DNA from 2 places in the Streptomyces sp. NPDC026301 genome. Region 2 is predicted to be linked to the other one. Evidence: riboswitches for the same ligand, from Rfam matches in the RefSeq annotation. Region 2 holds a riboswitch; the other holds the start of a gene.

Region 1 (14,658 bases), on a different contig from region 2:
CCGAAGATGATCGCGCCGAGCGGGCGGCCGAGCGAGCCGACGAAGAGCGTGGTGAACGAGAGCAGGGTGCCGAGCGCCGGGCCGGCCTCGGGGAAGAAGAGATCGGGGAAGACCAGCGCGGACGCGGTCGCGTAGATACCGAAGTCGTACCATTCCACGCTGGTACCGATCAGCGAGGCGCCGGCGACCTTCCAGGGGTTGGCGCGGCGGGGTGGGGCGTCGCCCGGTGGTGGTGCGGAGTCCTCGGCACCTTCGGCGTTCTCGGCGGATGCGGCTGCAGTCATGCTCCCGTGCTCCTTCCGAATGGGTCCGTGCGGACCCGAATAAGATGCACGGGACGGTATGGTCGCTCCGGAAGGCTGTCAATAGGGTCCGAGAAAAGCCCTTTAATCGACCGGGGGTCGCAGGTGAACGGCACGGACGCGGAACGGGACGGGGCGCGGCGGTCCGCCTCGCGGGACCTCGTCGCCGAGGCGCTGCGCAAACGCATCGCGCTCGGCGGCTTCGAGCCCGGCGACCGGCTGCCCAGCGAGCGGGAGCTGGCCGCGGCGTTCGGTGCGGGCCGCAACACGGTGCGCCAGGCCCTGCGGCTGCTCGCCGAGGAGGGCCTGGTCGTCACCACGCTCGGCCGCAGCGGCGGGACCCGGGTGGCCGAGGCCGCCCCCGTGGGCACCGCCGGCACCGGAGCGCAGGGCGCGGTGGCCGCCGAGATCCGGGCCACGCTGCGCGACTACATGGAGTACCGGCAGGCCATCGAGCCGCTCGCGGCCCGGCTCGCCGCCGAGCGCGGCTCCACCGGCGCCCGCCGGGACCTGGTGAAGCTGCTGGACGCGGAGGTCGGCGAGCTGCCCGACATCGGCGCGTACCACCGCGTGGACAGCCGCTTCCACCTCGCCGTCGCGGCCGCCGGCGGCAACGAGGTGCTGCACGAGGCGGTGGCCAGGGCCCGCTCGGAGATGTTCGCGGGCGGCAATGCGCTGTGGCTGCGCTCGGACTGGCATGTGGTGTACGGCGCCGAGGCGGAGCTGGGCTGCGTCTTCCGTGACGAGCACGAGGCGATCGCGCTGGCCGTGCTCGCCGGGGACGGGGCGGCGGCGGAGCGCCGCATGCGGGAGCATCTGCAGGACTCCTACCGGCAGTTCCTGACTCTGCTCGACCACTTCGAGGGCCAGGGCTGAGGGGCCGGGAGCGGCTTGACCTTGCTCGGGCGGCGCCATACCCTCCGAATTGGATCCGATTGGATCCAATCAGAGAATCCTTACGGCGATGCCGACGCCCGCTCAGGAGGTAGGAGCCCATGCACACCCACGACGAGGACCTCACCCGTCAGGTCATGGACCACCTCCGCCACCGCATCGCCCTGCCCGAGCCGCCGCTCGGCCGCCCCGGCGACCACGCCGAACTCGGCGTCGCCCTCAAGGGGGCGATCGGCGCGGGCCCGCGGCCGGCCGCCGAGGTCCTGCGTACGTACGCCGAGGACATCGAGCCGGCCGTCATATCCTGCGACCACCCCGCCTTCCTCGCCTTCATCCCCGGCGCGCCCACCAAGGCGGCGGCCCTCTTCGACATGGTCGTCTCCGGGGCGTCCCTGCACGGCGTGTCCTGGCTGGAGGCCGCCGGCGCCATCGCCGCCGAGAACCAGGTGCTGCGCCTCTTCGCGGATCTCGCCGGGCTTCCCGAGAGCGCCGGCGGCTGCTTCGTCAGCGGCGGCTCGGCCGGCAACCTCTCCGCACTCGTCGTCGCCCGCGACACCGGCCGGCGCCGGCTCGGGCTCACCGGACACGCGCCCGTACGCGTCGCCGTCAGCGACCAGGTGCACTCCTCCGTCGGCAACACCCTGCGCATCCTCGGCATCGACGCCCTCGTCGTACCGACCGAGGACCACCGGCTCACCGGCGAGGCCGTCCGCATCGCCCTGGCGGCCGCCGAGCACGACGGCGGCGCGCCTGTCGTCGCCGTCGTCGCCACCGCGGGCACCACCAACGCCGGGATACTCGACGACCTCGCGGGCGTCGCCGCGCAGGCGCGCGCCCGCGACCTGTGGTTCCACGTGGACGCGGCGTACGGGGGCGGCGGCCTCTTCGTCCCCGAACTGCGCGCCCGGATGGCCGGTATCGAGCACGCCGACTCGCTCGTCGTCGACCCGCACAAGTGGATGTTCGCGCCCTTCGACTGCGGCGCGCTGCTCTACCGGGACCCGCGCCTGGCCAAGGCCGTCCACACCCAGGACGCCGCGTACCTCGACGCGATCCACGGGGACGGCGCGGGCGCCGACGACCTGGAGTGGAACCCGAGCGACTACGCGTACCACCTCACGCGGCGCCCGCGCGGCCTGCCCCTGTGGTTCTCGCTCGCCGTGCACGGCACGGACGCGTACCGGGACGCGGTCGCCCGCGGCGTCCGGCTCGCCCAGTACACCGCCCGGCTCGCCGAGCGCACCGACGGCCTCGAACTCCTCCGCGAGCCCGAGCTGTCCGTCGTCCTGCTCCGCCGCACCGGCTGGCAGCCGCGCGACTACTACGCCTGGTCCAAGCGGCTGCTCGCCGCCGGCACGGCCTTCGTCACGCCGACCGTGTGGGAGGGCGAGACCGTCGTACGCATCGCCTTCCTGCACCCCGGCCTCACGGAGCAGACCGTCGACCACATCCTCGACTCGCTGACCGCCGACGGCTGATGGGGCGCGGCTCGACGGGCACGCGGGTCAGCGGGGGCGCGGCCGGTAGCCGAGGCTGACCGACAGGTCGTTCGCGCCCTTCAGTGCCAGCTCGGCGAGCTCGGACTCCCGGTCGGCCGTCCAGCGGATCATGGGGGCCGAGACGGAGAGGGCGGCGACGACGCGGCCGGCGCTGTCGCGGACCGGGGCCGCGACGCAGGAGACGTCCGGGTTGGACTCTCGGTGCTCGGTGGCGGTGCCGCGCTCCCGGATGGCGGCGAGTTCGGTACGCAGCGCGTCCGGCGCAGTAATGCTGCCGGGGGTCAGGGCGACCAGTTCGCGGCCCTCGATGCGGGCGGCCAGCTCCGCATCGGGGAGCGCGGCGAGCAGCATCTTGCCGACGGCCGTGCAGTGCGCCGGCAGCCGGCGGCCGGCCGCCGAGACCATGCGGACGGCGTGCGTGGAGTCGACCTTGGCGATGTAGATGACGTCGGTGTCCTCCAGGATCGCGACGTGCACCGTCTCGTCGCAGGTGGCGGCCACCTCGCGGGCCACCCGCTGCCCCTCGGCCGCCAGGTCGAGCTGTTCGGCGTACCGGCTGCCGAGCTGGTACGCGCGGACGCCGAGGCGGTAGCGGCCCGGCTGGTCGGGGACGGGGACCAGGTAGGAGCGGGCCGCCAGGGTGGTGAGCAGTTCGTGCACGGTGGTGCGCGGCAGCTGGAGCTTGCGCACCACGTCGGGGGCCGACTGCGGGCCGTCCGCCTCCAGGAACAGTTCGAGTATGTCCAGTGCCCGGGTCACCGCTGGGACCAGTCGCCCCATGCCGTTCACCCACCCTCCGCCGCCGTCGCCAGTGTTCGTCATTCCGGTCGATGGTCGGAATGACGAACACAGGGTAGGGGGATGAGGGTTCGGCTGTCGACGGCCGGGACGTACCGGCCGCCGGCCGTCGACCGCCGGTCTCACCGCCCGTCCCGTGCCTACCGCGCTTCCAGCGCCTCCAAGCCCGCCGGGAGCGCCTCGGTGTGCAGCACGCCCATGCGCTGCGTGGCCCGGGTGAGGGCGACATAGAGGTCGCTCACGCCGAACTCGGCCGGTTCCGTCACGAGTACCGTGTCGAACTCCAGGCCCTTGGCCTGCCGCGGGTCCAGAAGGACGACCGGGCTGGTCAGGTCGGGGGTCGGACCGGCGGACGCGGCGGGGAGCGCGGCCAGCAGGGCTTCGTGGTGGTGCCGCTGGGCGATGACCGCGAGGCGGCCCTCGGCGTCGGCCTCCCGGGCGACCGCTTCGGCGACCGCGCGCGGCAGGTCGTCGGTGCGGTGGGACCAGGGCGGTACGCCGGTGGAGCGGACCGAGCGCGGCGGCTCGAACGCCTCGGCCGTCGGAGTCCCGGCGTACGCGGCCCGGATCACCGCCGCCGCGACCGCCATGATCTCGGCGGGGGTGCGGTAGTTGACGCCGAGGCGTACGTGCTCCCAGCGGTCGCCGACGTACGGCGCGAGGATCGACTCCCACGTCCCGCAGCTGCCGGGTTCGGCGGTCTGCGCCGGGTCGCCGACCAGCGTCATCGAGCGGGTCGGGCAGCGGCGCATCAGCAGCCGCCACATCATCGCGGACAGCTCCTGCGCCTCGTCGACGATGATGTGGCCGAAGGCCCAGGTGCGGTCGGCGGCGGCGCGTTCGGCGGCGGTGCGGTGGTCGGCCTCCTCGTGCCGGTCGGCGAGGCGTTCGGCGTCGACCAGGTCGTGCGCGGCCAGCACCTCCGAGTCCTCGTCGTCCTTGTCCTCGAACTCCTGGGTGCGGGAGCCGTACGAGAGGTCCAGCACGCCCTGCGCGTACGCGATGCGCTCCTGGCGCTCGGCCTCGGCGGCGGCCTGGGCCGCGGAGTCGTCCTCGCCGAGCAGTTCGGCGGCCTCGTCCAGCAGCGGGATGTCGGCGGCGGTCCACTCGCCGCCCTCGCGACGGATCGCGGCGGCGTCGGCCTCGGGGAGATGCGCCGGGTCGGCGAGGAAGTCGGCGACCAGTTCCTGCGGGGTGAGGACGGGCCACAGTTCGCCGATCGCGCGGTGCACTTCGCCGCTGGCCGCGATGGCCTTGCCGAGCTGCGCGATGTCGTCGGGGCCGAGGAAGTTGGGGCCACCGTACGGGTCGGCGCCGAGCCGGTCGGCGAGCTGGGCGGTCAGCGAGTCGATGATGCGGAAGGCGAAGTGCGGGCGGGCGAGGTTGTGCGGCAGCTTCGTCTCGCGCGCCTGGTGCCGGGCCTCCAGGACGATGTCCGCGTCCAGCAGCAGGTCGCCGTCCTCGTGCGGGATGACGGTGACGGGATCGGGCAGGGTCTGCCGGTCCCGTACGTACGCGGCCAGGGCATCGGCCATCGCGGCGTCGCCCTTGACCGCGGCGGCCTCGGGCGTGTCCGTGCCGGTGGCGTGGACGCCCGGGAAGAGCTCGCCGGGCGAGGCGAGCAGCACGCCGGTCTCGCCGAGCGCGGGCAGCACCTCTCCGATGTAGCCGAGGAACGCCGGGTTGGGGCCGACGATCAGTACCGCGCGGCGGGCGAGCAGCTCGCGGTGCGCGTACAGCAGGTACGCGGCGCGGTGCAGGGCGACGACGGTCTTGCCGGTGCCGGGGCCGCCCTCGACGACCATGACGCCGCGGTGCGGGGCGCGGATGATGCGGTCCTGCTCGGCCTGGATGGTCTGCACGATGTCGTGCATCCGGCCGGTGCGCGCCGCGTCCAGCGCGGCGAGCAGCACGGTGTCCGCGTCGGTACCTTCGTGGCCGGTGCGCACCGTGTCGGCGAGGTCCATGATCTCGTCGTGCAGGGCGGTGACCCGCCGGCCCTCGGTGGAGATGTGGCGCCTGCGGCGCAGCCCCATCGGGGTGTGGCCGGTGGCGAGGTAGAAGGGGCGGGCGACATCGGCGCGCCAGTCGATGACCAGGGGCGTGCGCTCGGCGTCGTCGCGCCGGATGCCGATGCGCCCGATGTGGTGGTCGGCGCCGTCGCGGAAGGAGAGCCGGCCGAAGCACAGGCCGTTCTCACCGGAGTCGAAGGCGGCGAGCAGCCCGGCCTGTTCGGCCACGGTCACGTCCCGCTCCAGCCGCGCCTGCAGCGTGCCGGTGTCGGCCGCCGCCAGGGCGCCCTCCACCGCGGCACCCGCCCCGGCGCGCAGCTCGCCGAGGCGCTCGTAGAGCATGTCGATGAATTCCTGCTCGCGGCGCGTTTCCGCGTGGGCTGTCTCCTCGTCGGCGGACCGGCCCGGCCGCACGTCCGACTCTTCGCCCGGCACCTGGATTGACAATTCGGCTCCCGCCTGGTTAAGATGACTCCATAAAGCTTCGCCATGCCCAGGTTTCTATCGAGGCATGGAAACTCCCAATATACGCGGAGACCCACCCCGGCCGCCAATGCGACCGGGGTTTTGTTGTGCCCGGGCTTCCGTTACCGCGGTCGGTCACCGCGGACGCGGCGCAGCCGCAGCGGGGCGTACACGGCGACCGAGACCACGAAGGCCACGAAGTACGCCAGGTCGCCGCCGTGCAGCGCCTCCGCGACCGGGCCGACGTACAGGGACGTGTCCATGAACGGCACGGCGACGGCGAAGGCCGCGACGAAGGCGAGGGCCGCCGGCCACCAGGGCTGCGGCCGGTCGAACTCCGCGTGCACGTCGACCGGAGCGCCGCCGCGCGCCCTCCTTCGGGCGAGCCAGTCGATCGCGACGACGCCGATGAAGCCGGGGATCCAGTAGCCGACGAAGAGCAGCACGTTCTGGAAGCGGGCCGTGGTGTCGGCGGCGTGCATCCACAGCACGAGCAGGAAGCCGAGCACGGCGGCAACGGCCGCGGCGAGCGGGCGCGGGATGCGGACCCCGGCCGTCTGGAGCGCCAGCGAACCGCTGTAGTCGTTCATGGCGTTGCTGCACACCGCCGAGGCGGCGATGGCCAGCAGCCCGAAGGCGCCCAGCGCCCCGCCGCCGAGCAGCTTCTGCACGCCCGCCGCCGTCTGGTCGGTGAACAGGCCCGCCGCCCACAGGCCGAGCGTCTGCACCCAGAGGTACGCGGCGGCCATGCCGAGGAGCGTGTACCAGAACATCCGCTGCCGGGACGCGGAGCGCGGCAGGTACCGGCTGAAGTCCGAGGCGTACGGGGCCCAGGAGATCGCCAGGCTCAGCGCGACCGCGGTGGTCAGCAGGAAGGCGCCGGCCCGGTCGGCGCCGTGCGCGGTGGATGCCGACGGCAGCGGGACGCCGTCGAGCAGCTTGACGCTGAGCGCGAGGAAGGCCGCGCCGAGCACGAAGGTCATCACGGTCTGGAGGCGGTGAATGGCCTCGTATCCGAGGACGCCGACGACGCCCTGGAGAAGCAGCACGGTCAGCGCGCCCAGCCAGAAGGGCCAGCCGGCCAGGCGGGCCAGCGCGTCGCCGCCGAAGAGGCCGATCAGCGCGTCCCAGGCGATGGAGGACAGCCACTGCAGGACGCCGGGCAGCACGACGCCGCGGCCGAAGGCGAGCCGGGCCAGCGGCAGCTGCCCCGTGCCGGTGAGGCTGCCCCACGTACCGAGGTAGGCGGAGGGCGCCGCGCCGAGCAGCGTGCCGAGCGCCATCGCGGCGAACGCGGTCCAGAAGTCGAGCCCGAGGCCGATGCCCACGGTGCCGGTGAACACCCCGGTCATGGTCAGGTTGGGCGCGAACCAGACGGTGAACAGGCGGCCGGGGCGGCCGTAGCGGTTGTTCTCGGGCACCGGGCCGATGCCGTGCCGTTCGACGGACAGGTCGCCGGCGCCGGCGGGCATACGCCCGTCGAACACGGGACGCTCGATGGTCATGGGGATTCCAGCGGAGGTCGGGGTTCCGGATCGGGAACGGGGTGCGAGTAGCATGAGGGGCACACGAGACACGGGGTGCCCCCTCTCAAGGGCTGAGATCACACCCGTCGAACCTGATCTGGCTCGCACCAGCGAAGGGATGTCACAGAAGGAATGCCCCTATGACGCGTCCGGCCGCCGCCGACGACCTGCTTGCCACTGCCCGGCAAGCGCTCATCCGCGTACGCCATGAAACACCACTGGTGCAGTGCCTCACCAACCAGGTCGTTGCCAACTTCACCGCGAACGTGCTGCTCGCGCTGGGCGCCGCCCCGGCCATGGTGGACATCCCCGAGGAGGCCGGCCCGTTCGCCGGGGCGGCTTCCGGGCTGCTGGTCAACGTGGGTACGCCGCACGCCGAGCAGCGCGCGGCCATGACCGAGGCGGTGGCGTCCGCGGCCGCCGCGGGAACACCATGGGTGCTGGACCCGGTGGCGATCGGCTCGCTGCCGGTACGGACCGCGCTGGCGCACCGGCTGGCCGCGCAGGGCCCGGCCGTCGTACGCGGCAACGCCTCGGAGATCATCGCGCTGTCCGGTACCGGGGGCGGCGGGCGCGGGGTGGACGCCACCGACGAGGTCGAGTCGGCGGCCGAAGCCGCGGGCACGCTGGCCCGCGCCACGGGCGCCGTGGTCGCGGTCTCCGGACCGGTCGACCTGCTCACCGACGGCGAGCGGACGGTACGGGTCGCCAACGGGGACCCGCTGCTGACCCGGGTGACCGGCGGCGGGTGCGCGCTCGGCGCGGTGCTGGCGGCCTTCGCCCCGCCCGCTTCGACGTCCCCGGCCCCGTCCGGTGACCGGCTCGTCGCCGCGGTCGCCGCCGTGACGGTCTACACCGTGGCCGCCGAGGTCGCGGCCGAGCGCAGCAACGGTCCCGGCACCTTCGCCGCCGCCTTCCTGGACGCGCTGTACGGCCTCGACGAGGACACGCTCACCAAGCGGGCGGCGGTCTCGTGGGCGTGAGCGGGAACGAGGATCTGCCCGCGCCGCCGGACCTCTCCGTGTACCTGGTCACCGACGCGGCGCAGGCCGCCGCGTGCGGCCGGGACGTGGCGGGCACGGTCGCCGAGGCCGTGGCCGGCGGGGTGACCGCGGTCCAGGTACGGGAGAAGGACGGTGCCGCCCGGGACTTCCTCGGCACGGTGCTGCGCATCGCCGCGGTACTGCCGGAGCGGGTCGCACTGTTCGTCAACGACCGGGTGGACGTGTACTTGGCGGCGCGCGCGGCCGGCGCGCGGGTGACCGGGGTGCACGTCGGCCAGTCCGATCTGCCGGTGGCCGCCGTCCGCGCGCTGACCGGGCCGGAAGCGGTGATCGGGCTGAGCGCCGCCACGGAGGACGAGCTGCGGGCCGCGGCCGGGGAACGGGCCCGGGTCGACTACGTCGGCATCGGCGCGCTGCACGCGACCCGCACCAAGGCGGACGCGCCGCCGGAGCTGGGCATCGAGGGCTTCGCCCGGCTGGCGCCGCCCACGCCGCTCCCGGCGGTGGCGATCGGCGGGGTGACAGTGGCGGACATGGCGCCGCTGCGGGCCGCGGGCGCGGCGGGCGGCGCGGTCGTCTCGGGCATCTGCGCGGCCGCCGACCCCCGTACGGCGGCGCGCGCTTACGCGGAGGCGTGGGGCCGGGCCTCCTGAGCCACCGTGCCCCGCCCCCGACGGGCCGTCAGCCGGCGCGCGGTCTCCAGTACGGTCACGATCACCAGCGCCAGGGCGAAGGCCAGCAGCAGTCCGCTGACCGGTTCCTCGGTGAAGGCCGCGCCGCCGACGTACCCGATGGCGGTGCTGGTGACGGCCCACAGCGCGGCGCCGGCCGCGTCCAGCAGGACGAAGCGGCGCAGCGGGAACCGCAGGCTGCCGGTGGACAGCGCGGACGCCACCCGACCGCCCGGCAGGAAGCGGCCCGCCACCACCAGCGTCGTGGCGTGCCGCCCGACCATGGCCCGCGCCCACGCGTACCGTCGCCGGCCCTTCTCGCCGCGCAGCAGCCGGTCGATGGCCCGCGGTCCCGCCCAGCGGCCGATGGCGTGGCCGAGGCAGTCGCCGCCCAGCGCGCCCAGCGCCGCCACCAGGGCCAGCAGCGCGAGCTGTTGGAGGTCGGCGCCGGTCAGCACGGCCACCGTCACCACCGTCGTCTCGCTCGGCATGAACGGCAGCAGCGCGTCCAGGCCGGCCACCAGCAGCACGATCAGCCAGAGCCAGGGCGAGTCCAGCTGCGTCCTGACCAGCTCCGCGAACTGGTCGAACAGCTCAGACATGGACCGGCGGCCGGGTGCCGCAGATCGCCGCGTGCGCCTCGGCGGCCAGCGCCCGCCGGTCCCGTCGCCCGGGGTCCAGCTCCGGGTGGGCGGTGACCCGTACCGTGAGGTCTCTCGCGCCGATCACTCTGTGCAGCGAGGTCGCGAAGTCCTCGTCCCCGAGGAACGCGGCCACCGTACTGGGCCTGCCGTGCTGCAGGTACGTGATCGTCACCGGCCGGACCGGCGCCCCCGCGTCGATCGCGGCCTGGAACGTCGCCCGCCGGAAGCCGCCGCCCGACTCTGTGCACCAGGTCGTGCCCTGCGGGAACACCAGCATCGAACGGCCGCCGCGCAACGTGGCCGCGAGCTGTGCCACGTCCCCCGGCAGCGTGCGCAGCCCGTCCCGGTCGATGAACTGCGCCCCCGCCTTGCGCGCCAGCTCCCCGAAGACCGGCCACTGGCCCACCTCCCGCTTGGCCAGCGGCATCGACGGCTCCACCGCCAGCAGGGCGATGACGTCGAGCCAGGAGATGTGGTCCGCCACGATGAGCGTCCCCGGGCCGCCGGGTCCGCGCGGCACGCTCAGCGACGGCGTACTGCTCTCCAGCCGCAGCCCGAGGGCGCGGAGCACCGCGCGCGCCCTGACCCGCATCACCCGCGGGTCGGCGAGGCGCGGCCCGGCCGCCATGCCGCGCCCCAAGGCGCAGGCCAGAGCCGCGTACCGCCCGGCCCGCTCTCCGCCGGAGAGGTGCGGCACGGCGTGTACGGCGCAGCCGGGCGTGCAGGGTGACGTGACGCCCCAGGGGCTCATCGTGACTCTCCGAGGAAATAGCGGTAATAGCGGTCGTTGAGCTGCTCCATGTCCAGTACGACGAAGAAGTCGGCGACGCCGAACTCCGGGTCGTGCGCGGGCGGCCCGCACACCCAGGCGCCCAGCCGCAGATATCCCCGGAACAGCGGGGGCAGCCCGGCGTATCCGGGCTCGGCGTCCGCCGACCGCCCGGCGGGCTGCCAGGGGCGGTGCGGGCGGACGGCCATGCCGGCGGGCGGGGCGTGCTTGTCGGCGCACAGGGACCAGGCGTTCGCCGCCGCCCGGCCCCCGTCGCCCAGCGGCACCGAGGCGCAGCCCGCGAGGTAGCGGTGGCCGAAGAGCAGGACGTACCGGGCGAGCGCGGCCCACATCAGGTTGATCACCGCGCCGGAGCGGTGGTCGGGGTGGACGCAGGAGCGGCCCGCCTCGATCGTCCGGGACCGGATGCCGGCCAGTGCGCTCAGGTCGAACTCGCCCTCCGAGTACGAGCGTTCGCTGCGTCCCGGCGGCAGCAGCCGGTAGGTGCCGACCACTTCGCCGGTCACCGTCTCGGTGACGATCAGGTGGTCGGCGAGGCCGTCGAAGCTGTCCGTGTCGTGGCCCGCCAGCGACGGGTCGAGGGTGGCGCCCAGCTCCTCGCCGAACACCTTGTGGCGGAGCCGCTGGGCGGCGCGTATCTGCTCGGTGGAGTCCGCGAGGGAGGTGACGTAGGAGCGGGTTTCCTGCACGGTCGACGGCGTCGCGGTCGATGACGTCACGGTCGAAGGCGTCGCGGTCGATGGCGTCGTGGTCATGGGTGTGGGGTCTCCGTTCGCTGGGTGTCCACGGCGTGGGAACGGGTACTCGAAGTCCCCGCACCGTTCCCGACCGACGGTAGGAGCCGGGTGAGCCGCGCCGCAGTGCCCGAAGGTCCGAGGCGGCCCCTGACCTTCGTCAGGGGTCCCGTTCCGTCGGCCGGAGGAGCCCGGCACCGGTACGTACCAGGGTTATCCCTACTCCCCCAGGAAGAAGCGCCGGTAGCGGTCGTCGATCCGCTCCATGTCCAGCAGCACAAAGAAGTCCGCGACGTCGGACTCCGGGTCGTGGGCCGGTGCCCCGCACATCCAGGCGCCGACCCGGAGGTAGCCGCGGAGCAGCGGCGGCAGCAGCGCGTAACTCGGCTCGTTCTCGATCACGCCCGGCGGTGTCCACGCGCGGTGCGGGTGGACCCGCAGATCGGCCGGGGAGGCATGCTTCGCCGTCCCCAACAGCCAGGCGTGGCAGGCCGCCTGGCCGCCGTCGGCCAGCGGTACGGAGGCGCAGCCCGCGAGGTAGCGGTGGCCGGAGAGCAGGACGTACCGGGCGAGCGCCGCCCACATCAGGTTGATCACCGCGCCGGTCCGGTGGTCCGGGTGCACGCACGAGCGCCCGGCCTCCACCATCCGCCCGCGCAGCTCGTGCAGCGCCCGCAGGTCGAACTCGCCCTCCGAGTACGAGCGTTCGCTGCGCCCCGGGGGCAGCAGGCGGTAGGTGCCGACCACCTCGCCGCTGGCGGTGTCCGTCACGATCAGGTGGTCCGCCGACGCGTCGAAGCCGTCGACGTCGTGGCCGGCCAGCGGGGTGCGCAGCCGGGCCCCCAGCTCCCCGCCGAAGACCCGGTGGCGCAGCCGCTGCGCGGCCCGTATCTCCTCCGTCGTGTCCGCGATGGAGGTGACGTAGGAACCGGTGGCCGCGGCAGCGGTGGATACCGAGAGCATGAGAAATGTTCTCCCTTCCTGGGGACGGCCGGCGCCGGCACGCACGCCCGGCGGACGAGCACCGCCGGAACGGCGGGTGCGCCGCTCGACCATGAAAGCTACGAGTGCCCCTCCGGACCCGGCATCGGCCGAAAGACACCGTTCGTCCCCGCCATTCGGCAGGCTCCCCTACCGCGCCCCGGCGCCGGGCCCAACAGAGCCTGCCGGTCCCAGTACGAGGCCGAGCGGCCCTGTCCGCCGGGCGCGGAGGGGTGGCAGAATCCCACTCGCTCCCGCGTCGCGGCACGGCGGGCCGCGACGGCTTGTCCCACAGGTCTTGATGCCGAGGGAGACCGCGATGACGTGGACCGCCCCTACCCTGCACCCGTTGTGGAGCTCTGTCCTCCGCCGGCTCCGGCCGGCCTACTTATCGGTGCCCTCCCGGGTGGCCCGACCGGCCGGTACCGCCGTGGCGGCCGGCCGCGCGGACGCCGGGATCGGCCCGTCCCCGGTCGCGGTACGCCGGTACGCCGACCGCACCGTCATCGAGGTGCACCGGCCGATCCGTCCGGCCGCCGAACCGCACCTGGGACGGCTCCTCAACGCCGTCATCCGCCCGGGCAGCGGCGCGGTCGTCGTCGACCTGCACCGGGTGGGCCGGGCGGACGGTGCCGCCGCCCTCGTCCGGCTGGCCCAGGTCCTCTGCGCCCACCACGAGGTGGACTGCTCGGTCGAGTACGACGCCTCGGACACCGTGGCCCCGTCCCCGAGCAGACGCCTGCCCGACGCGCGGGCAGCGCCGCGCCGAAGCGGCCTCCGTATGCCGGGATCGCTATCTGATAACGGACTTCCGTTCGAACGTCCCTTTCATCGCGTCCGCCCCGTACCGTGCTTCTCAATGCCCCTTTGATCTTGTTCAAGGGGCTTCGGGGAGGGGGACGCGGAATGCGCAGCGGGGTGAAGGCCACCATTGTCGGCGGGGTGTGCGTCGTGGTGGGCGGGGTCGTGCTGTACGGCGGCTACAACCTGGTGAACGGGATCACCGGGTACGGCGGCACGGGCGGCACCACGCAGGCGGTACCGACCGGCCCGCCCAGCGCCGAGGAGACCTCGGAGACGGCGAAGGACTTCCTCGCCGCCTGGGCGAAGGGTGACAGCGCGGCCGCCGCCGCGCTCACCGACAACCGGGAGGTCGCCCGGACCGAACTGGCCGGATTCCACCACCAGGCGCACCTCACTCACCTGGTGATCACGCCGGGTGAGCGGTCCGGCACGACCGTTCCGTACAAGGTCACGGCGAAGGTGTCGTACAAGGGGCGGACCGCACCCCTGTCGTACGCCTCCCAGCTGCGGGTCGTCCGCGGCCGGACCACGCACAAGCCGCTGGTGGACTGGCGGCCCGCGGTGCTGCACCCGCGGCTCGAGGAGGGCGAGAACCTGATCACGGACGCGGGCGCGGCGCCGGAGATCAAGGCCGTCGACCACCGCGGCCGGCCACTGACCAAGGAGCGCTACCCCTCGCTCGGGCCCGTCCTGGACGGCCTGCGGGAGAAGTACGGCAGTGAGGCCGGCGGCACGCGGAGCATCGGGCTGCGGATCGAGGACGAGGAGGGCGAGACCACCCGCACCCTGGTCACCCTCCGGAAGGGCCGGGCCGGGACGCTGCACACGACGCTGGACGCGGACGTGCAGGCGGCGGCGGAGCTGGCGGTGAAGGAGTACGACGAGTCGTCGGTCGTGGCCGTCCGGCCGAGCACGGGCGAGATCCGCGCGGTGGCCAACAACCGTACGGACGGCTACGACGCGGCGATGCTGGGCAGAGTGGCGCCGGGCTCCACGATGAAGATCGTCACGGCCGCGATGATCCTGCAGAACGGCGTGGGCGACGCGGCGGGCCGGGCCGCCTGCCCGCCGACCGTGTCCTGGGAGGGCTACACCTTCCACAACCTCGACGACTTGTCGATACCGGACGGCACGCTCACCGACGCGTTCGCCCGGTCCTGCAACACCGCGTTCATCAAGGCCGTCAAGCCGCTCAACGACAAGGGCGTCGCGGGCACCGCGCTGGGCACAACGGCCCGGGACTCCTTCGGGCTCGGCGGCGACGACTGGCAGACCGGCATACCGTCCTTCGACGGCAGCATCCCGGAGTCGTCCGGGGTGGAGACCGCCGCCTCGTACATCGGCCAGGGCAAGGTCCAGATGAGCCCGCTGGCCATGGCGTCCGTCACCGCGACCGTGGTCAACGGCGGCTTCCGGCAGCCCGTTCTCGTACCGCAGGGGCTCGACGGCCGGCCCCTGGCCACCGCGCACCCACTGGCCCCCTCCGTCGCCCGGCAGCTGCGGCAGATGATGCACGCGGCGACCGTCGGCCGGG
Region 2 (14,658 bases):
CCCTGGACTGCGGTGAGAACTTCGACGCGGTCCCCGTTGCCGAGCGGGGTCGCCGCCCACTGGCTGCGCGGAACGACCTCTTCGTTGACGGCGGCGGCGACCCCGCTGGAAGCGGTGGTCAGCGTGGCCACCAGCCGGTCGAGCGGCAGGCCGCCGGGGATCTCGCGCGGCTCGCCGTTCACGGAGACGGTCACCGGGGCGGCTGCCGGGACGGCTGTCGGAGTGGCTGTCGGGGCGGCGGGGACGGCCCCGGACGCGGGGCCGGGTGCCTTCGAGGCGGTCATGCGGTCTGCTCCTGGAGTGCGGCGCGCTGCGGCGCCGGGGCGGGGGGAGGGGTGGCCGCGGGCCCGAAGCGCAGCGGCGTGAAGGGCCGCGCCTCCTCGGGCAGCGCGCCGGTGGTCAGCGCGTGGGCCATGACGTCGCCGGTGACCGGGGTGAGCAGCACACCGTTGCGGAAGTGGCCGGTGGCCATCAAGAGGCCGGGCAGTGCGCTGGGCCCGAGAAGCGGTGCGTTGTCCGGCGTCCCCGGGCGCAGCCCGGCGATCGTCTCGGTCAGCGGCAGCTCGGTGATGCCCGGCACCAGCTCGTGCGCGTCGCGCAGCAGCTCGTAGACGCCGCCCGCGGTCACCGTGGTGTCCCAGCCCAGCTCCTCACTGGTGGCGCCGACGACCATGTCCCCGTTCTCGCGCGGCACCAGGTAGAGCGGGCCGCCGCGCACCACGGCACGCACGGTGCGGGACAGGAAGGGGCCGTACGCGGCAGGGATCCGCAGCCGCAGCACCTGGCCCTTGACCGGCCGGACCGGCGGCCGTACGTGCTCGGGCACCCCGGCCAGCCGCCCGCTGAAGCTGCCCGCCGCCAGCACGACCTGCCCGGCCGGCAGCGCCGTGCCGTCCGCCAGCTCGACGCCGGTGGCCCGGTCCCCGGTGACCGTCAGCCGCCCGGCCCGCTCCCGTACGAACGCCACCCCGGCCCGCTCACAGGCCGTCAGCAGGGCCGTGGCGAGCCGCCTCGGGTCGATCTGGTGGTCACCGTCCACCCGGAGCCCGCCGCGCACGCCCGGCGCGAGCATCGGTTCGAGCTTCCGGCACTCGCGGCCGGTCAGCCACTCCGAGTCCAGCCCGCAGCGGCGCTGCAGCGCGTGCAGCTCCCGCAGATGGGCGCGGTCGTCGGCGTCCAGGGCCACGGCGAGCGTGCCGCACCGCCGGTGTCCCAGGTCCTGGCCGCTCGCCTCGGCCAGCTCGGCGGCGAACGCCGGATAGCGCGCCGCGGAGTCGAGATTCAGCCCCAGGAGCGTTTCCTCGCCGTAGTGCAGCTCGGTGACGGCGGCCAGCATGCCGGCCGCGACCCGCGCGGCGCCGCCGCCCGGCTCCGGGTCCACGACTGTGGTGCGCAGGCCCCGCTGGGCCGCCCGCCAGGCCGTCACAAGTCCCATCAGGCCGCCCCCGACGATCACCACGTCGGGCCGCCCGGCAGCTGTCTCCGCCGGTATACGTGCAGGTGGATGCATGAGCTTCCAGCCCCTCCCTTCGCCGGCATGACCCGGATCAGGTTCGTACGGTCGGAGGCCGCCGCAGCCTCCCTCTCAGCCCGGTGCGTCCGGGCTCCCGCGAGTACAAGTGCCGTCAGAGTAGTACGCGTGGCCGACGCACGGTAAGGGTGCTCTGCGGGGCCGGAGGGTGACCCTGTGTCAGAGATCTCGTCGCGCGGTGCTGAGTCCGGCCAGGGGGCGCGTCCTAGAGTGATCGAGTGAGCCAGCAGAGCGAGTACTCGCGGACCCCCGACCGCTCCCGCCGCGTCGTCATCGCCGGCGCGGGGATGGCGGGCGTGCAGACCGCCGTTGCCCTGCGCGAACAGGGCTGGCGCGGCACGATCACCCTGCTCGGCGCCGAACCGCACCCGCCCTACGACCGGCCGCCGCTCTCCAAGGCAGTGCTGCTCGGCAAGGCGGACGGCTCGGCCTTCGACGTCGACTTCGCCTCCCTCGGGATCGAGCTGGTGCTCGGCAGGAGTGTCACCGGACTCGCCGCCGACGCCCACGAAGTGCTGACCGACGCGGGGCCGGTGCCCTATGACCGGCTGGTCATCGCCACAGGCGCGGAGGCGATGGCCCTCCCGGGCAGCGAGGGCGTACCGGGTGTGCACGTGCTGCGCACCCTGGACGACGCCCAGCGGCTGCGCCCGGTACTGGCCGCGCAGCGGCGCATCGTGGTGGTCGGCGCGGGCTGGATCGGCGCGGAGTTCGCCACCGCGGCCCGCGAGACCGGCTGCGAGGTCACCGTCGTGGAGGCCGCCGACCGCCCGCTGGCCGGCGCGCTGCCCGAAGAGGTCGCCGCCCACATGGCCCGCTGGTACGCGGACGCGGGCGCCACGCTGCGTACGGGTACCCGCGTCGCCGCCGTGCAGGAGGGCGCCGTCCTGCTCGCCGACGGCACGTCGCTGCCCGCGGACGCCGTGGTGATCGGCATCGGCTCGCGCTGCGCCACGGACTGGCTGGCCGGCTCCGGTGTCGAGCTGGGTGAGGACCGCTCCGTGCGGGCCGACGAGCGGCTGCGCACCTCGGTGCCCGATGTGTACGCGGTCGGCGACTGCGCCTCCTTCCCGTCCGCGCGCTACGGCCGCCGGCTCCTGGTGCACCACTGGGACAACGCCCTTCAGGGGCCGCGCACGGTCGCCTCGAACATCGCCCGGTGCGAGGTGGAGGGCACGGTGTACGACCCGGTGCCCTATTTCTGGTCGGAGCAGTTCGGTCGGTTCGTGCAGTGCGCCGGGTACCACCAGGTCGCCGACGAGCTGATCTGGCGCGGCGACCCGGCGAGCGCGGCCTGGACGGCGCTGTGGCTGCGGGACGGCGCGCTGGTGGCGCTGCTGGCCGTGGGGCGGCCGCGCGACCTGGCGCAGGGGCGCAAGCTCATCGAGCGGGGCGCGCTGGTGGACCGGGCGGCCGCGGCGGACGCCTCGGTACCGCTGAAATCGGCTGCGGCGCAGGTGCATTAGCGGCGGCGCGGCCGCCGGCTGTGGCCGGTGGTGTGCACCGATGGCGATGCCCGGCTACCGACTGTCAGTGGGGGATGGCACGCTTGGGGGTGTGACCGAGATTGACGCAAAGATCGATGGACTGGTTTCCGCCTGGCTCACCCTCCCCGACATCGCCGAGGAATTCGGTGTCGAGGTGACACGAGTCCGGCAGCTGGTCAAAGAGGGCCAGCTGATCGCGGTGCGCCGCGGTGAGAACAGGGCCCTCCATGTGCCGGCCGAGTTCATCAAGGAAGGCAAGGTCGTCAAGGGCCTGGTGGGGACGCTCACGCTCCTCAGGGACGACGGCTTCACCGACGAAGAGATGCTGGAGTGGCTGTTCACCGCGGATGAGACCCTGCCGGGGACGCCCGCGCAGGCGCTGCGCGAGAATCGCGGCACGGAGGTGAAGCGCCGGGCACAGGCGCTCGCCGTCTGACACACCCGCCACCACCGCCGCAACCGAAGGGCGTACGGACCGGCCGGCCCGGTCCGTACGCCCCGTCTGGGGGGAAGACCCGATGAGCACCGCACGACAGGCCCTGTCCGACGCCCGCCTCTACCTGTGCACGGGAGCCCGCAAGGAGCAGGGCGACCTGCCGCGGTTCCTGGACGCGGTGCTCTCCTCGGGCGTGGACATCGTGCAGCTGCGCGACAAGGGCATGGAGGCCGGCGAGGAGCTGGCCCACCTGGAGGTCTTCGCGGACGCCTGCCGGCGGCACGGCAAGCTCCTCGCGGTCAACGACCGGGCGGACGTGGCGCACGCCATCGGCTCCGACGTGCTCCATCTCGGACAGGGCGACCTGCCGGTCCCCGCGGCGCGCGCCATCCTCGGCGAGGACGTCCTGATAGGCCGGTCCACGCACGCCGAGGCGGAGGTGGACGCCGCCCTCGCCGAGCCGGGCGTGGACTATTTCTGCACCGGCCCCTGCTGGCCCACGCCCACCAAGCCCGGGCGGCACGCCCCGGGCCTGGACCTCGTGCGGTACGCCGCGGCACAGCGCCCCGACCGTCCCTGGTTCGCGATCGGCGGGATCGACGCGGGCAATCTGGACGAGGTGCTGGCGGCGGGCGCCCGCCGGGTCGTGGTGGTGCGCGCGCTCACTGAGGCCGCGGACCCGGCCGCGGCGGCGGCCGAGCTGGCGAAGCGGATCCGCGCGTACGAAGCGTGACGCCGGGCGCACGGAGCGCCATGGCGCCCCGGGCCGATGAGCAGCGGTCTGACGTGAAGTGTCCGACTGGTGAACAGGAACCCGGCAAACCGGTCCATAGTGCCGCACGTGGTTGGGGGCCTGCCTGGCCGGTGGTTAACCTGCCGGTATGGCCCTAGGTACAGCTTCCACCAGGACTGACCGCGCACGTACGGTGCGTGAACTGCTCGCCTCCGGCAAGCGGTCCTATTCGTTCGAGTTCGCCGCCCCGAAGACCGAGAAGGGCGAGCGGACCCTGTGGAACGCCATCCGCCGGATCGAGGCCGTCGCCCCGACCTTCGTGTCGGTGACCTACGGCGCCGGCGGCACCTCCCGTGAGGGCACCGTCCGGGCGACCGAGCGGATCGCCACGGACACCACGCTCACCCCGGTCGCGCACCTGACCGCGGTCAACCACTCCATCGCGGACCTGCGCAACATCATCGGCCAGTACGCCGACGCCGGCATCCGCAACATGCTGGCGCTGCGCGGCGACCCGCCCGGCGACCCGCTGGGCGAGTGGGTGCGCCACCCCGAGGGCATCGCGTACGCCGCCGATCTGGTCCGGCTGATCAAGGAGTCCGGCGACTTCTGCGTGGGCGTCGCGGCCTTCCCCGAGATGCACCCGCGCTCCACCGACTGGGACACCGACATCCGGCACTTCGTGGACAAGTGCCGTGCGGGCGCCGACTTCGCGATCACCCAGATGTTCTTCTACGCGGAGGACTATCTGCGCCTTCGTGACCGGGTGGCCGCCGCCGGTTGCGAAACGCCGATCATCCCGGAGATCATGCCGGTCACGAACGTCCGGCAGATCGAGCGGTTCGCGCAGCTCAGCAACGCGGCCTTCCCGCCCGAACTGGCGGAACGGATCCTGGCCGTCAAGGACGATCCCGCGGCGGTACGCTCCATTGGTATCGAGTACGCCACGGAGCTGTGTGCACGCTTGACCGCCGAGGGCATTCCGGGGTTGCACTTCATTACCCTGAACCACTCCACGGCGACGCTGGAAATCTACGAGAATCTGGGTCTGCACCAGCAGACCTGACCACGGTGGCCCACAGCGGCGGAAACAGGGGCGTACATGGGCTGGACGATCCTCTACCTCGCGTTCGGCATCGTGGCGCTCTGGCTGCTGGGCGAGGTGCTGCTGCAGTACAAGGCCCGGCTGCGCTGGCGGCTGCTGGCGTTCTTCGGCTTCCTCGGCGTCGTCATCGGCGTGGTCCTGCCGTCCATCGTGGTCATCGCGGTCGGCGCGATCACCTTCGCGGTGGGCCAGACCTACGTCACGCTGTCCTTCCGGCGCGGCTTCACGATGGGCTGGGCGCTCGAGGCCGGCCGGCCCCGGGTGAGCCGCAGGGGGCGGCGCTCGGGCGGCCGGGCCGCCGCGGAACCGACCCCGGAGGCCGCCGGCCCCGCGGCCGGCCCCTTCCCGGACGACGACGAGTACGGCCCGCAGGAGGCCGGTGACGGCCACGGCCAGGGCGCCGACGGCCGTCAGGACGCCGACGAGTACGGCGCGCAGACCGGGTACGCCGGTCCCGCCGGCTACTCGCCCGACGCCGTCGCGGCCTCGTACACGGACGCCTACGACGCCCGCCCGGACGCCTACGCCGACCCGTACGGCGCGGACGCCACGCAGGTCGCCCCGGTCTACGCCCCGCAGCCGCTGCCCGACGAGACCGGCCAGTACGGCATCTACAGCACCGATGCCCGGGCCGGACAGGACCCGCAGGACCCCTACGGCGGCTACTACGAGCCCGCCGCAGCCCACGACGGCTACGCCGCCGACCCCTACGGCGGTTACGGCGACGGGCACGGCGGCGGCCCGGCCGGATACACCGATCCGTACGCGGGCCAGGACCCGTACGGCGCGCCGTACGACCCCTACGCACAGGCCGGTCCCTACCCGCCCGCCGACCCCTACGGCGGGCAGGACCCCTACGGCCACGGCGGCCAGGTCCCGCAGCAGTACGGCGGGGGCTACGACCAGTACTACGGCGCGGTCCCGGAGACCCCGCCCGGCGGCGTCTGGGTCCCCCAGCAGCGCGGAGGCGGCGACCTCCCGCCCGAACAGCCCCCGCACCAGCCCGAATACCAGCCGGAGCACCAGGGCTACGGCTACCCGCACCAGCAGCAGGGGTACGACGAGCAGCAGTACCGGTACTGAGCGCCGGTACTCGGGACCGGTGCTGAGCGCCGGTCCGAGGCGGCGCGGCTGTCCGGGCGGGGCCGCAGTGGTCCGGGCGGGGCCGGAGCGGTCGCGGGGGCCGCGTCGGCCCGTCCCGCTACTGGGAGCCGCGCCAGTCGTCGCCGTTGACGACGAGGCCCGCTACCAGCGCGCCGGACATGCCCGCATGGGCCAGGCCGCCGCCCGGGTGGGACCAGCCGCCGGCCGTGTAGAGGCCCGGTATCCGCGTGCGGTTGGCCGGGCGCAGGGCCTGGCCGTCCAGCCCGGCCAGCGCGGGGCCGGGCACCGCGCCACCCCGCGCGCCCGTGTCGGCGGCGGTGTCCGCCGGTGTCCGTATCTCCCGCCACAGGACGCGGTCCCGCAGGCCCGGCACCGCCGCGGCGGCCGCCGCGACCATCCGGTCGGCGAACGCCTCGGCCACGCCGTCCGCCGTCCAGTCGACGCCCTCCGCGCCGCCCTCCGCGTGCGCCGGGACGGTCACCGTCAGCGTCACCGCCTCGTGGTCCTCGTCGGGCCGCTGCGCCGGGTCGTCGGGGCGCAGCACCGTCACCGTGGGCGCCTGCGGCAGCCCGCCGCCCCCGAAGACGCCGGTCAGCTCCGCCTCCCGGTCCGCGGCGTGCACGACCGTACGGTGCGCGGCGCCCGTCTCCCGGGCGCCGCGCAGCGCCAGCAGCACGCTGAACCGCCCGCTCGGCGGCGCCGCCGGCGGCAGCACGTCGTCCGCGCTGCGGACTTTCCCGGCCGCGCCGGGGGAGTCGCCGGTCAGCCCGGCCAGCGTCCACGGGTCGACGCCCGCGACCACCACGTCGGCGTCCGCCACCCGCCCGTCGGCCAGCTCCACCCCGGCCGCCCGGCCGTCCTTGACGACCAGCCGCCGCACCTCGGCACCGAAGGTGAACTCCACCTTCCTGGCCAGGCAGCGCTCGTACAGTGCCGTGGCCAGCGCGCGCAGCCCGCCGCCGATGTACCACGAGCCGAAGGTCTGCTCCATGTACGGCAGGACCGTGGCGCTCGCGGGGGCGGTGCGCGGGTCGAAGCCGTACGCCAGCGCGTGGCTCTCCAGCAGCGCCACCAGCCGCGGGTCCTTGAGCTCCAGGGCCGCGACCTCGGCGAGGGTGCGCGCCGGGCGCCGCTTGAGCAGGCCCTTGTGGCCGACGGCCGGATACGGCTCGCGGCCCAGCACCCGCCAGTCGGGCCACAGCGGCTCCTCCAGCAGCGGCCGACGGGTCCGGTCCCAGGCTTCCCGGGCGCGGCCCAGCAGCGCGCTCCAGCGCTCGCCCGCGCCCGCGCCGAGCGCCCGGTCCAGCGCCTCGGTGACGCCGGCCCGCGAGGCGTTCGGCAGGAGGACCTCCGTGCCGTCCGCGAAGACGTGCCGGCTCGCCGGGTCGACCTGGACCAGGCCGACCACGCTCTCCAGCGGCTCGCGGCCGGTCTTGACGAACAGGTCCCGCTGCACGGCCGGGAGGTGCAGCAGCCCGGGACCGGTGTCGAAGCCGAAACCGGCGCGCTCGAACCGCCGCAGTGAGCCGCCATGGGTCTCGCCGCGCTCCCACACCGCCACCCGGTGGCCCGCGACGGCCAGCCGGGCGGCGGCCGCCATCGCGCCCGTCCCGGCGCCGATCACCGCAATCCGTGCCATGTCCGTGACTTTATCGGCGACCACTGACAACGCCGCCGGGCGCCCTCACCTCAGGCGCTCGGGCACGAAAAAAACGCGCTGCCCTGGCACGGATCGTTCCCCCTTCGATCCGACCAGGACAGCGCGTCCCCCGTGCTTCCCCCGTTCCACCGGGTTTCCCCGGCTTCCCCCGTGCCGCCGAGTTGCCTCGGCGTCCCCCGTGCTCCCCCGTGGAGCGTGGAGCCCCATTCCCCCGTGGCTCCCCCGTGGAGCCCCGCTTCCCCCGTGGCTCCCCCTGCCACGTCGGGGAGGCCGTACCGTTCCGCCGCCCCGTGTCGGCGGTACCGGCGCCGGCTTCCCCTCCGTGGCCTCCACTTTCCCGTCTGCGCAGGTCGCGGCCCATCCGCGTACCTACTCATCTCCCCTTCTGAGTACGTGTACTCAGGGCTGGGTGCTCATCCTCAGGAGCGGCCGGTTCCGGCCTCGGCACCGGCGCCTCCCGCGCCCTGATGGCCGCTCACCCGTCCTTGGAGCAGCCGGGAGAGCGCCGCGTGCACATCGTCGATCGACCGGTCCGGCTGGAAGGACTGCCAGTCCAGCGCTGCCACCAGCACCATCCCGAACAGCGCGGAAGCCGTCAGCGGGATGTCGATCTCCTCGCTCAGCTCGCCGCCTGCCACCGCGTCCCGGATGACGTCGGCGACCACGGAGACGGCCCGTTCCCGCACCATCAACAGCGTGGAGTTCCACGTCCGGTTCGTGCGCCACAGCTCGGCGACGAACAGCTGGGTGAGCGCCGGGTACTGCGAGATGAAGTACAGCCCCGCGTGGATCATCGCGTCCAGCGCGTCGACCCGGGAGCCGCCCCGCTCCGCCACCTCGTCGGCGGCGTTCTGGAGCGAGGCGGCCAGCATCTCCACGCCGTGCCGGAGCAGCTCTTCGAAGAGCACGTTCTTGCTCGCGAAGTTGTAGTAGACCGTGCCCTTCGCGACACCGGCCCGCTCGGCGATCTCGTCCACCGTGGTGGAGGAGAAACCCTGTTCGGCGATGAGCGTCACCGCGGCCTCGAAGAGCTTGCGCCGGGTCGCCTCACGACGCGTGTTGGAGCTGTCCATGGAGGCGATTGTGCCCCCTGCGGACGGCACCGCGGTCCGCGTGCTCACAGGCTGAGCTCCGGGTGCAGGTCCTTCATCCGTACGACCTGCCGGCCCCGCGCTGTCCACGTGGTGAGCGCGAGCGCGCCCACGGTGAAGGCCGCCAGCACGAGGCCGCCCTGCCACACCGGTGTCAGGTCACCGCCCGTGATGAGGCGGCGCAGCCCTCCCACGATGTACGTCATCGGCAGGTACGGGTGCAGCGCGTTGAAGAAGCCGGGGCTGGTCTGCACGGGGTACGTACCGCCCGCCGAGGTCAGCTGGAGCATCAGCAGCGCCAGCACCAGGATCCGGCCCGCGGCGCCGAATTGCGCGTTCAGCCACTGCACGATCGCCGCGAAGCAGGCCGTGGCCAGTACCAGGAACCCGATCGTGCCCGCCGCGTTCACCATCTCCAGGCCCAGCCCGAAGTGCAGCACGGACATCAGGGCGGCGATCTGCAGCACCCCGATGGCGAACACCGGGAGCCAGCCGGACACCGCGGTCCGCAAGGCGCTCGCGCCGGCCGCCAGCGCCCGCCGGTTCAGCGGCTGGATCAGCATGTAGGCGACCATCGCGCCGACCCACAGGGACAGCGGGATGAAGTACGGGGCGAAGCCCGTCCCGTAGTTGGGCGCCTTGTGCGCCGAGCCCGAGGCGAGCTGCACCGGGTCGGACATCACACCCGTACGGGCGTCCCGCTGGTCCTTGTCGTAGTCCGGGATCTGCTTGACACCGTCGTGCAGCCCGCCGGCCAGCTTCGCCGAGCCGTCGGACAGCTTGAACATGCCGCCGTTCAGGGTCTCGGCGCCGTTCTTCAGCTTGCCCACGCCCTCGTCCAGGTCGCCGGCACCGGTCTGCAGCCTGCCCATACCGGTGTCCAGGTCGGTGCCGCCCTTCTTGGCGGTGCCGGTCCCCTTGTGCAGGTCGCCCGCTCCGGTGGCCAGCTTGTCGGCACCGGTGGCCACCGCGTGCGCGCCCTTGTTGAGCTCGTTGACCTGCTTGACGGCCGTGTCCAGGTCCTGGCCGAGCGTGGGGCCGTGTTCGGCCAGCGTGCTCGCGAGCCGGTGCACCTCGTCCAGGTCCTTGGCCAGCTGGGCCAGGTTCTTCTCGTTCTGGACCAGGCCGCTGACCTCCTCGGCCTTGTCGGCCGCCGCATCGGACTTGTCCCGCATGTCCTTGAGCTCGGTGCAGGAGACGTCGCGGTCGGTCAGGGAGTTCTCGCAGCGCAGCTTGTAGAAGGCCGCGACCTGGTTGGCCAGCGCCCGGGAGGTGGTGGCCCCGTCCGAGGCGGCCTTCGGCAGCTTGTCGAGGTTGTCCCGGATGGCCTGCGAGCCGTCGGCCACCAGGCGCGCGGCATCGCCGATCTCCTTGCCGTGCGCGCGCACGAAGGGGCCCACCGCCTTGTCGGCCTCGTTCACCTTGTCGGCGAGCTTCTGGGTGCCGTCGGCCACCTGGCCCGCGCCCTTGGAGACCTGACCGGCCCCGGTGTCGAGCTTGCCCGCCCCGGAGTCGAGGTCCTTCAGGCCGTTCGCCAGGTCGTGGCTGCCCTTCTTGGCGGTGTCGACGCCGTCGGCCAGGTCGCTGCTGCCGTTCTTGGCGCTGTCCAGGCCGTTCTTCAGGTCGCCGGTGCCCTTCTTGGCCTGCCCGATGCCGCCCTTGAGCTCGGAGGCGCCGTCGGCCGCCTTCTGGGTGGCGTCGTGCAGGTCGGAGAACGACACGAAGATCTTGTCCAGGAAGCCGCGCGAGGACTTCGCGGACGCCGCGGAGCGCACCTCGGAGAAGACCGTCTTGGAGATCTGCCCGACGATGTAGTTGTTGGCGTCGTTCGTACGGACCTTCAGCTCGCCGGCCTCCGGGTGGTCGCCGGAGCTGGACGCGATCGAGGTGCTGAAGTCGTCGGGGACGGTCAGCGAGAGGTAGTACGTTCCGGACTCGACGCCCTTGGCCGCGTCGGCGGCGCTCACAGGGTGCCAGTCGAAGGTGTCACTGTCCTTGAGGCCCTTGACGAGGTCGTCGCCGGCGTTGATCTTCTCGCCCTTCGCCGAGGCGCCCCGGTCGGCGTTGACCAGCGCGACCGGGATCTTGTCCAGGCGCGAGTACGGGTCCCAGAAGGACCACAGGTAGAGCGCTCCGTAGAGCAGCGGCAGCAGCAGGAGGGCCACCAGCGCGGCGCGCGGCAGCTTCCCCCTGCCGAACCGCTTCAGCTCAAGCGCGGCCAGCTTCGGCGAGCGCATCCGCCGCCCCCTCCTCGTTCTCGGTGTTCTTCTCGGTGCCCGTTTCCGGCTCGGGCCGCGGCTTCTCTGGGCGCCGCGCCGTGGAGACCACGAGCGCGTCCTCGGGTGCCTGGCTGCACACCGCCAGTACCGTCGTCCCGGCAGCGGCCAGCCCGCGCAGCAGGGCCCACGCCTGCGCGCGCTCCTCGTCCGACAGCTTCAGGTCGGTGTCGTCGACGGCCAGCAGCCGCGGCGCACCGATGAGCGCCAGCGCGACGGACAGCCGCAGCGCCTCCAGCCGCTCCAGGTCCCGTACGGACGTCCGTACGCCCTTGGGCAGCGTCTCCGGATCGAGCCCGGCGGCCTCCAGGGCCGCGTCGATCCGGCCCCGGGCCTCGGCGCGGCGCTCGCGGCGCGGGCGCAGCAGGGCGCGTACCGGGCTGCCGAAGCGGCGCTGCAGCAGGGCCCGTTCGTGCAGGTGCTCGGCGACCGTGAAGGCCGGGTCGAGCTCGGCGACGCCGGGCACGTGGGCAAGCGCCGTGATGGCCCGTACGGCGGCCATCTTCTTGGGCAGCGACAGGCCGCCCACCCGGGCCTTTCCGGCGGCCGTCGTCATGCGTCCGGTGAGCGCGAGCAGCAGGCACGTGCGGCCCGAGCCGGACGGCCCCTCGATCGCGATCAGCGTGCCGGGCTCGGCCGCGATGTCGACGTCCTGGAACGCCCAGCCGCGAGGCCCTTTGACCCCGAGCCCCTGGGCCTTGACCGCCGCCCCGTGCGGGGTGCTGTCCACGGTCCCTCCCTCTTGAACTGACCAGTCAGTGCAAAAAGTATGCCGCACGGTGCCGGGGGGAGCGCAAGTCGGCCGGTACCGAAGGCGACGTGATCTGGACTACACGGAGAAAGTGCAGGTCAGGGCGATTGTCAGTGGTGTGCCTCACGATGGGTTGTGCGGTTCCGAGCCGTTATGCGACGACAGGAGGTTCGTCATGGCATCTCGTCCCACTGGGGCAGGTTCCGCTGCGTACGGTCCCCCGGGCGATGTCCATCCCGTCCTGCGCCGGACGGCCGCCCCGCCCGCCGCCCTCGACCTGCTGGCCAAGGCCCAGCGCGGCCTGGAAGAGGCGGCGTCCCTGGAAGCCCCGAACGAGCGCTTCGCGACGGCTCACCTCGCCGCCCTGCGCGCGGCTGCCGCCGTACTGGCCGTGCGGGGCCGCCCCGAGCCGACGCTCCGGCGAAGGCAGCGCATCCGCAGCGCCTGGGAGGTGCTGCCCGAGGTCGCGCCCGAATTATCGGAGTGGAGCGCCCTGTTCGCCGCCGGTGCCGAGCGCAGGGCGCGCGCCGAAGCGGGCATACCCGGGGCGGCCGGCCCCCGGGAGGCCGACGACCTCCTGCGCGCCGCCGCCCACTTCCTCCGCCTCGTCGAGCGCCTGCTGGCCCTGCAGCCGCTGCTCCCGCCACCCCGGACACGCGCCGGGTGACGGGCCGACCGGGCGCCCATCGGACGCCGCCTCGGCCGGGCGGGCGCGTGCGTGCGCGCGTCCGGAAGCGGCTTCGGCCGGAAAATGCGGGGGCGTATTCCCGGCCTTGCCATTCCCGGCTCCGCTGCCCGCTGCCCGCACTCCGCCCGTGGCTTCCGTGTCCGTCTCCGCGTTCCCGCTTTCCGCGGAGTTCCCGCCCGCGCCCGTCTTTTTCCTTCACCGCCCGGCCTTCTCCGTCCGGCCATCTCCGCCTGGCCCGGCATCGCCTTTTCCGTCCGGTGGAACGAAAGGGAATTACCGGGAAGCGCGCCCCGGTGCCGGGCGGCCGCAATTCGCCCGGGAAAGGCCCGGGACCGGCCCCCGCGCACGGCTCGGTGGTGCGCGGGCGTGGCGGAGGACCCGCGACCCCATAGGGTGGGAGGCGCCTATCAGTACATGCCCCCGCGAGGAGCCACCCGCCGTGTCTGACCCGCTGCGCCCGCGCGCATCCCTTCGTACCGCCGTGGTCTGGGAGGTCCTGAAGGACGCCCTGGAGCGCCGGGCCAAGGCCGCCGGGCGTGACGCCCTCGACGTCCTGGACACCGGCGGCGGCACCGGCAACTTCGCCGTGCCCGTCGCCCGGCTCGGCCACCGCGTCACCGTGGTCGACCCCAGCCCCAACGCGCTGTTCGCCCTGGAGCGCCGGGCGGCCGAGGAGGGCGTGGCCGACCGGGTGCGCGCCGTCCAGGGCGACGCGCACGGCCTCTTCGAGGTCGTCGAGCGCAGCGGCTACGACGCGGTGCTGTGCCACGGCGTACTGGAGTACGTCGACGACCCGGCCGAGGGCGTCCGCAACGCCGTGGCGGCGCTCCGCCCCGCCGGCACGCTGAGCCTGCTCGCCGCGGGCCTGGGCGGCGCCGTGCTGGCACGCGCCCTCGCCGGCCACTTCACCGAGGCGCAGCGCGCGCTGAGCGACCCCGCGGGCCGCTGGGGCGACGGCGACCCGGTGCCCCGCCGCTTCACCGCCGAGCAGCTCACCGAGCTGGTGACCCGTACCGGCCTTGCGGTCGGCGCGGTGCACGGTGTGCGGGTCTTCGCCGACCTGGTCCCCGGCGTGCTCGTCGACACCGAGCCCGGCGCCATGGACGCGCTGCTGAAGCTCGAGGCCGCGGCCGCCGAGCTCCCCGCTTTCCACTCCGTCGCCACCCAGCTGCACGTCCTCGCCGAGCGCGGCTGACGGGCCGCGGCCCCTACACCAGCCGGGCGCTCGCCGCGAGGCGAACACCGACTGCCGGGTGCAGTCGGCCACAGGGCCCCCGATCAGCCGCTTCGCCCCGTATGATCGGAGGTACAACGTCCGGCATGGCGGGAGGGCGGATGGGGAATGCAGGGTGCATCACCACCGGCCACCATGGTGGCGCGGACAGTGAATTGGCGTAGAGGGGCGGGTTTCACGGGGGCGATTCCCTGCCTATCCTGAAAGGGTCGCACCCGGTCGCCCCCCGCGACCGACGAGTAGGAGGACTCCGTGCCGCTCTCGGAGCACGAGCAGCGCATGCTCGAGCAAATGGAGCGAGCGCTGTACGCCGAAGATCCCAAGTTCGCGACAGCGCTTGAGGGAAGCGGGCTGCGTACGTACACCCGGCGACGGGTCTACCAAGCGGTCGCGGGCTTCCTGGTAGGTATCGCGCTCCTCATGGCCGGAATGGTCGCGCAGCAGATCTGGATCAGCGTGGTGGGCTTCCTCGTGATGCTCGGCTGCGCGGTCCTGGCCGTCACCAGCTGGCGCAAGGCACCCAAGCCGGGCGAGCAGCAGGCCGGAGCGGGGGCCGCCCGAG

The links. Region 2 has a riboswitch for thiamine pyrophosphate ahead of thiO (glycine oxidase ThiO). Riboswitches for the same ligand answer to the same signal wherever they lie in the genome.
Region 1: it holds a riboswitch for thiamine pyrophosphate, as region 2 does, so the genes downstream of both, thiM (hydroxyethylthiazole kinase) here and thiO (glycine oxidase ThiO) in region 2, are expected to answer to the same signal.

What each region holds. Positions count from the first base shown of each region.
Region 1 covers NZ_JBVHPN010000004.1:151,802-166,459, reverse strand. Annotated here, with positions in the region: gene ACZ4MH_RS08660 (MFS transporter) at 1-284, opposite strand, end outside; gene ACZ4MH_RS08655 (FadR/GntR family transcriptional regulator) at 408-1,178, shown strand; gene ACZ4MH_RS08650 (pyridoxal phosphate-dependent decarboxylase family protein) at 1,298-2,674, shown strand; gene ACZ4MH_RS08645 (IclR family transcriptional regulator) at 2,702-3,475, opposite strand; gene ACZ4MH_RS08640 (HelD family protein) at 3,634-5,847, opposite strand; gene ACZ4MH_RS08635 (purine-cytosine permease family protein) at 6,093-7,475, opposite strand; TPP riboswitch at 7,537-7,632, shown strand; gene thiM (hydroxyethylthiazole kinase) at 7,637-8,479, shown strand; gene thiE (thiamine phosphate synthase) at 8,476-9,153, shown strand; gene ACZ4MH_RS08620 (DedA family protein) at 9,123-9,773, opposite strand; gene ACZ4MH_RS08615 (lysophospholipid acyltransferase family protein) at 9,766-10,566, opposite strand; gene ACZ4MH_RS08610 (GNAT family N-acetyltransferase) at 10,563-11,360, opposite strand; gene ACZ4MH_RS08605 (GNAT family N-acetyltransferase) at 11,559-12,302, opposite strand; gene ACZ4MH_RS08600 (hypothetical protein) at 12,751-13,191, shown strand; gene ACZ4MH_RS08595 (penicillin-binding transpeptidase domain-containing protein) at 13,227-14,658, shown strand, end outside.
Region 2 covers NZ_JBVHPN010000011.1:80,390-95,047, forward strand. Annotated here, with positions in the region: gene thiS (sulfur carrier protein ThiS) at 1-284, opposite strand, end outside; gene thiO (glycine oxidase ThiO) at 281-1,510, opposite strand; TPP riboswitch at 1,508-1,621, opposite strand; gene ACZ4MH_RS20625 (NAD(P)/FAD-dependent oxidoreductase) at 1,819-2,997, shown strand; gene ACZ4MH_RS20630 (Rv2175c family DNA-binding protein) at 3,089-3,454, shown strand; gene thiE (thiamine phosphate synthase) at 3,537-4,187, shown strand; gene metF (methylenetetrahydrofolate reductase [NAD(P)H]) at 4,336-5,253, shown strand; gene ACZ4MH_RS20645 (hypothetical protein) at 5,290-6,375, shown strand; gene ACZ4MH_RS20650 (phytoene desaturase family protein) at 6,494-8,035, opposite strand; gene ACZ4MH_RS20655 (TetR/AcrR family transcriptional regulator) at 8,476-9,129, opposite strand; gene ACZ4MH_RS20660 (YhgE/Pip domain-containing protein) at 9,174-11,384, opposite strand; gene ACZ4MH_RS20665 (ATP-binding cassette domain-containing protein) at 11,356-12,153, opposite strand; gene ACZ4MH_RS20670 (SAV_6107 family HEPN domain-containing protein) at 12,350-12,841, shown strand; gene ACZ4MH_RS20675 (methyltransferase) at 13,302-14,057, shown strand; gene ACZ4MH_RS20680 (DUF3040 domain-containing protein) at 14,349-14,658, shown strand, end outside.